Regions from separate parts of the Lysinibacillus sp. RS10 genome, predicted to be linked through region 1. Evidence: riboswitches for the same ligand, from Rfam matches in the RefSeq annotation. Region 1 holds a riboswitch; the other holds the start of a gene.
The links. A riboswitch is a leader RNA that binds a small molecule or an ion and turns the genes downstream of it on or off. The one in region 1 is predicted to bind preQ1.
Positions count from the first base shown of each region.

Region 1 (3,422 bases):
CTATACGCCTCTTTTATTCCCCCAAACAAGCGCATGCAACTGTGGCAGTACTTTGACATCTCTTAATTCCTCATCCTTAATCACTCGATCAATCAGCGCATGATATTTATCTAATAAATGTAGTATTAATCGTGAATTGTCAGTCGTCGTGAGATCATCATTACCGACTTGTAGATAAAAAGGAATCATTGGATACCGGTGGTGAATTTGTTTAGCATAATCGTAATCATCTTGATTAAAGACGACTATTTTGAGGGATATATGATAATTACTGTTTCGATTTTTAAGTTTTTCAAAGATATCAGAGAGCACCGAATAGTCTGTAGTCATTCCAGAACTAGGTGGCTTTGGTGAAATTGTCAACTCATCAATCTCATACATCCATTTTTGCCACCTACTTCCCTGTGTTTCCACCCCTATCTGTATGTCATTTTCTTTTAAAATGGCAATGAGCTTCTCCAAATTTTGGATGAGTGCAGGATTGCCGCCTGAAATCGTGACAAATGAAAAGCCATTGCCTCCAAGACGTTTCAACTCAGACCAAATCTCTTCCGCTGTCATATGGACAATAAGATGCTTTCCGCTGCCATCCCACGTAAACGATGAATCACACCAAGAACAGGAATAATCACACCCGGCAGTTCTCACAAACATTGTCTTTTGGCCAACTACCATTCCCTCACCTTGAATCGTCGGTCCAAAAATCTCGATAACCGGTATCTTACTCAACTTCCATCCACTCCCGTCTCGCTTCTGCATAGCTTGTCGGGGTTTCATATAGCCTGATAAACTCTACACGCGAACCGTTATATCTTTGTTCATCAAGTAAGGCCGCAGCCAACTTTTCGTAAATCCAAACAACAATGTTCTCTGCCGTCGTATTCATGGGTGGAAGCGTTTCATTGAGATAACGGTGATCCAAATGTATCTCTATTTTTTCTTTCCATATTCCTTTGATATCGCCAAAATCAATCATCAAACCGCGTTCATCTGTGTATCCACTCAGTCCTAATACTACGCGATACGTATGACCATGTAGGTTTTTACATTTCCCCTCATAATTATGTAAATGATGGGCAGCATCAAAGGTAAATTCTTTGCTTACGAGAACACGCTTTGCATGATAGTTTAATTGATTTCTTTGAATATCTTCATCTATTTTTTGGAGCTTATCGACGATTCTAAAATCTGGCATGCCTTAAGACTCCTTTCTGTAACTCAAATACTCATCAAGCCCATTTTTTCGCAGTTTACATGCTGGGCATTCACCACAGCCATCTGCAATTACACCGTTATAGCAAGTCAACGTTCTTTCCCGAACAAATTCAAGTGCCCCAAACTGATCAGCAAGCTCCCATGTCTGTGCCTTATTCAGCCACATCAATGGTGTATCAATCACAAAGGAATCATCCATCGATAAATTTAACGTTACATTCAAGGATTTAATAAAAACATCTCGGCAATCTGGATATCCGCTAAAATCTGTTTCACAAACGCCAGTTACAATATGCTTAGCTCCTACTTGGCTCGCTAAAACGCCTGCAAATGAAAGAAAGAGAAGATTTCGGCCAGGTACAAAAGTAGATGGAAGCTCACCATTTTCTCCGTCTTCTACCTTTATGTCTTGTCGTGTCAATGCATTCGGAGCAAGCTGATTTAGGAGTGACATATCAAGAATGTGATGCTTGACACCGAGCTCCCCTGCTATCATCTTCGCACATTCAATTTCAAGAAGATGCCTTTGACCATAATCAAAAGTTACTGCCTCAACCTCTTCAAAACGTTCTTTTGCCCAGAACAAACAAGTTGTGCTGTCCTGACCTCCACTAAATACAACAATTGCTTTTCCCTGCTTCATCTATAAAACTCCCTTGTATCAAAAACCAGCACTCTAAGAAAAGTACTGCTTTCTTCTTAGTTTTTTTTAGAGGGTAGCTAAATACCTCTTTCTTCATTGAACTATTCAAGTCCGCATTTCAATTTATTCTGGATTAAGATTGTGATTCGTTAAACGAAATATGAAAATAGTGTACTTTGGTTACCCAATAAAGTTAAATCTGTCAGTCCTTCTTCATGGCTTTGGTCAAACAAAAAACCTCCTTGTAAAATGTTTCCCAACACTTTTCAAGAGAGGCATCACCAATCATTCTAATAAAACATAAGTAAAAACATAAAAAAAGCCACGTCCGATATGGACATGGCATATTATCATGTTTCCATAGTTTTTTATAGAGGGTATCAGCTATGAACCTCTCCCGTTCTAGTTCGGGCATTCTTTTTTCAATATAATACATAAAATAGTACAAAACGTCAAATGATTTTTTTATAAAGTCTTCTCATAAATGCTTCTCTGGAAAAACTACTGTTATACTGCCCTCTATTTTAGTAGTACACTAAACACTTTGCTGAGCTTAGATTCATTACTATTTTTTCAAACAGAATAACCTCAACTATTTATGATGTGTTCTCCTTAAGGACGCTTAATAACAATTCAATACAGACGAAAAAACTATCCATTTCTATTCAAAACGCCCCTGTCTTTCAGTAAGCACCCACTTTCGAACATAGCCGATACGAAAAACATATACATTTCTTAAAAAATGTAGACATCTCTACTGTGACACAACTTATATCTTCTGACTTTCGTATTTATGTCTTCCTTATTCTCCGAGCCTGGTTTCGCCGAAGCTACTGCCATTTAGTATGACTCTCCAAAGGCTTAAATTCCGCAGTATCGTTGCGTACACATCTAAGGCTTAGTTTCAGTTAAGCTTCTTAGATTGAATAATTTGCTAAGTTAATGCTTGCGTTCAAATCTCTATCCATCTTTAATCCGCAAGAGCAGATAAATAATCTGTCTTTCAGTCTCAAATCGGATTTGACTTGTCCACAAGAAGAACAAGTTTTTGATGATGGAAACCATCTGTCGGCTTCAACAAATTCAATTCCGTATTTTTTACATTTGTATTGAATTTGCCGTTTGAATTCATATAACTTTTGCCTGGCTACCGCCTTCGCCAGATGTTTATTTTTCATCATACCTTTTACATTTAAATGTTCCATTACAATACGAGATGGCTTGGTTTTCACAATCTCATTAGAACACTGATTTAAATGATTTGTTCGGATGTCGTTAAGTCGCTTATATAAATTACGGATTTCAGTGTTTTGTTTTTGAATATTTTTCATATTCTTTAAAGGTATTTTATAGATTGGCTTTCGTTTTTTAGTATACGCTTTCGTGTTGGCTTCAAGCTTACGAGCTAGTTGTCGTTGTTCTCGCTTCAACTTTCGCTCTAATCGTTTGACTTCTTTGGTTTTGTTGATGTTCTCTTTGAACTCACCATTAGAACAAACTGCCAATTTTTTGATACCCACATCAATTCCTAAACTCTCATCTGTCAAATTAAATTGCTCAAATT
Region 1 covers NZ_CP167122.1:2,436,781-2,440,202, forward strand. Annotated here, with positions in the region: gene queE (7-carboxy-7-deazaguanine synthase QueE) at 1-729, opposite strand; gene queD (6-carboxytetrahydropterin synthase QueD) at 722-1,195, opposite strand; gene queC (7-cyano-7-deazaguanine synthase QueC) at 1,199-1,858, opposite strand; PreQ1 riboswitch class I at 2,213-2,259, opposite strand; gene ACB089_RS12465 (RNA-guided endonuclease InsQ/TnpB family protein) at 2,776-3,422, opposite strand, start outside.

Region 2 (3,422 bases), 2.0 Mb from region 1:
TTGAGTAATCCCGATTTTATATGTTTTGTCATCTGCATTGCCGCTCTCACTTGCATTATTCGTTTCTTTTCCTTTTGAATCAGATGAACTAGAGCCACCACTACCACAAGCAGCAAGCATTAAGACTAACCCAAATAACAGGAACGAAAGCTTTTTTAAATTGCATTTCACAAATAATCCCCCCGATTATTATCTCTGATATTTATCACACTTCATCCAAACAAAGTGTGAACGTATCGCTATATTATCGTTATTATCGAGGTTCGTCAACAACATTATGAATGTTCTGACTTTTAAAATTGACATAATATTTTAGTTTTTCACTCAATTCGCCGCTTTAAACCGCTAAACTACGCTGTTTATAAAATTTGATTGCTTTTTCTAACATAACAAAAATTTTTTTTACAATTTTGCGAAGTATTAAGGAGTGAAGGTGAAAATACTCCTAGAGGCGAGAAACTTCTATTTCTACCCCTACGCTTTCGGTACAAAAAAACTTGCTGAAAGAAGTTAAAAATTTTTTCTAATTTTAGCTAACTTTTTATAATTCGAAAGTCGTCTAATCATTAGAAAATTAAATCATTTACATTAAAGGAGAAATAATTATGAAAAAAACAATAAAAAAATCTTGGATGATTGTATCAGCACTAACAATAGGAATGGCTGTCTTCACGCCACATCAAGCTGAGGCAACAACAGCAAAACCAACAAACGAAATAACAGTTCAAGCTGAGCAACAAATTAAAGGAACGATTAAAAGCATTTACGGAGATAGCATCACAATCAAAGCGAAAGACGGTAAAAACTACTATATTGGAATCCAAAAGTTCTCAGATGAGCAAATAGCAAAAATGAAGTTAGTTGAAGGTCAAGAAATCTCTGTAGAAGGTAATTTAGTACAAGATTATTCAGATTTCTACACGTTTAACGTCTATAAAAAAGACTTACCTAAAGAAATAACAAAAGAAGATCTGGCTAAATTAGAAAAATTGTTTAATCAAATGAAGAAGTTAGAAAAAGAAGAGAAATATGAAGAAGTAGATAAAATTAATCTTGAAATGGATCAAATCACAAAGCCGTATATTTTAGCTAGCTGGGTACCTGTATCCTTCGAAGAGTTCATGGAAGAGTATGGATTTGGTGAAAAAAATATAGTTATTAAAGAAAAAGATAAAAAGCAGCTGAAAGATATTTATCAACAGTGGATTAAACTAGAGAAATCTGGTAAAGAAGAAGCAGCACAAACAAAATTTGATGAATTCCAGAAGGTTCTTCAACCTTACTTAGATGCGCTATATCCACCAGTACCATTTGAAGATTACATTTCAGATATAGATGTAGATATTCCAGCTGAAGCTTTACCAAAACTAAAAACTTTATACAAAGATGCTCAAAAAGCAGATCAAGATAAAAATGATCAATTATCTGAAAAGCTATGGAATGAATTCAATGAAATGATTAATCCTTACATGAAGCCACTTAGCTTTGAAGATTACATGTCTAACTTTGATTTTGAAATCAAAGCAAAAGATAAAGCGCAATTAAAAAAGCTTTATGAAGAAGCAACAGCTCTTGATCAAAAAGGTGACTATGAAAAATCTAATGAAAAATGGGTTGCTATCGACAACATTTTAAATCCATATTATGAAGCAAATAAAGAAATTTTAATCTCAGCTTCTAAAGTAACAATAAACGGCAAAGTTTACCTTACACAGCATAAATAAGTAAAGGTTTTCGGGCTAATCCTAAACGTCATTGAAAAATGATATATGGGATTAGCCCCTTTCTTTTACTACGCGGATCCTTAGATTTTTTATTAACACAACTGCTACAGACTTAAGTATTTCAATATAATATATTTTAGAAGTCTCGGTTATGCAGATGTTAGAACAACAATAAGAATTTTTGTTTTACACATGACTCTTTACAAACTAGCATTAACATTGATATGATTGCATTTGCTTCACGTGGTTCGTAACCATCCCACGCAAAAAAACTAAGGAGAAATTAATATATGAAAATAAAATTTTTAGCAACGAGTGGCATTATTGCAGCGCTCTACATTGCTGTTACTTTGCTAGTCGGCTCATTTGGCTTTTCAGAGGTTCAGTTCCGTATATCGGAAATGTTTAATCATCTAGTTGCCTTTAATCCACGTTTTGCCGTCGGGATTATTATTGGTGTATTTATCTCTAATATATTTTCACCAAACGGCATTCTCGATTTATTTTTCGGTGTTGGGCATTCGATGATTACACTTGGATTGTTCATTTTTATTTGTAAATTTGTCAAAAATATTTGGGCACGTTTAGTTATCAATACATTGCTATTTACATGCACAATGTTCATCATTGCTTTAGAATTGAACATAGTATTAGAAATACCATTCTTCTGGACATGGTTAACTGTTGCTGCAGGTGAATTTGTGGTCTTAGCGGTCGGTGCACCTATTATGTATCTATTGAATAAACGCTTAAACTTCAAAAATTTGATTTAAAAGACGGATCTTTTTAGATTCGTCTTTTTTGATTTCTTGACAATATTCTGAAAATATTTTACAATTCTTTTCAATAAAACATGCGATGAAAAAGAATAGTAGCAAGTAATAGTACTTGTAGAGAGCTGATGGTTGGTGTAAATCAGTAGTACATACTTGTGAATGGACTTTGGAGCAGCCTCATCAAATGTGAGGACGAATTTACTCCCCGTTACCGGAGTACGAAAGCGCGCAATTTTTGCGAATTAAGGTGGCACCACGGTTACTCGTCCTTTTTATAGAAGGATTGGAGTGACTTTTTTTATGAAAAAAATCAGATTAGAGGAGTCGAGAGCAGATGAGTACAGTAGTAGAGAAAAAAGGATATTTCGGTGAATTTGGCGGTAGCTTTGTTCCCGAGGAGCTTCAAAATGTTTTAAATATTCTAGATGAGCACTTCCAAAAATTCAAAGATGAAGAAGATTTTAATAAAGAGCTAGATTATTATTTCCATGAATATGTTGGGCGAAAATCCCCACTTTATTTTGCTGAAAATTTAACAAAACAATTAGGTGGCGCGAAAATTTATTTAAAGCGTGAAGATCTCAACCACACAGGTTCACATAAAATTAATAACGTCCTTGGACAGATTTTATTGGCAAAGCGCATGGGTGCTAATCGTGTTATTGCCGAAACAGGTGCAGGTCAGCATGGTGTAGCAACTGCAACTGCTTGTGCAATGTTCGGGATGGATTGCACAATTTATATGGGCTTAGAAGATACAAAGCGTCAAGCATTGAATGTGTTCCGTATGGAGCTTCTTGGCGCAAAGGTAGTAGCTGTTGATAAAGGGCAAGGGCGACTAAAGGATGCTGTAGATGCAGCATTTGCTGATTTAGTAGAAAACTATAAAACGACTTTCTATTTACTAGGTTCTGCTGTTGGA
Region 2 covers NZ_CP167122.1:4,426,575-4,429,996, forward strand. Annotated here, with positions in the region: gene ACB089_RS22245 (ABC transporter substrate-binding protein) at 1-171, opposite strand, end outside; gene ACB089_RS22250 (hypothetical protein) at 606-1,724, shown strand; PreQ1 riboswitch class I at 1,962-2,006, shown strand; gene ACB089_RS22255 (QueT transporter family protein) at 2,015-2,497, shown strand; T-box leader at 2,574-2,774, shown strand; gene trpB (tryptophan synthase subunit beta) at 2,835-3,422, shown strand, end outside.
Region 2: it holds a riboswitch for preQ1, as region 1 does, so the genes downstream of both, ACB089_RS22255 (QueT transporter family protein) here and queC (7-cyano-7-deazaguanine synthase QueC) in region 1, are expected to answer to the same signal.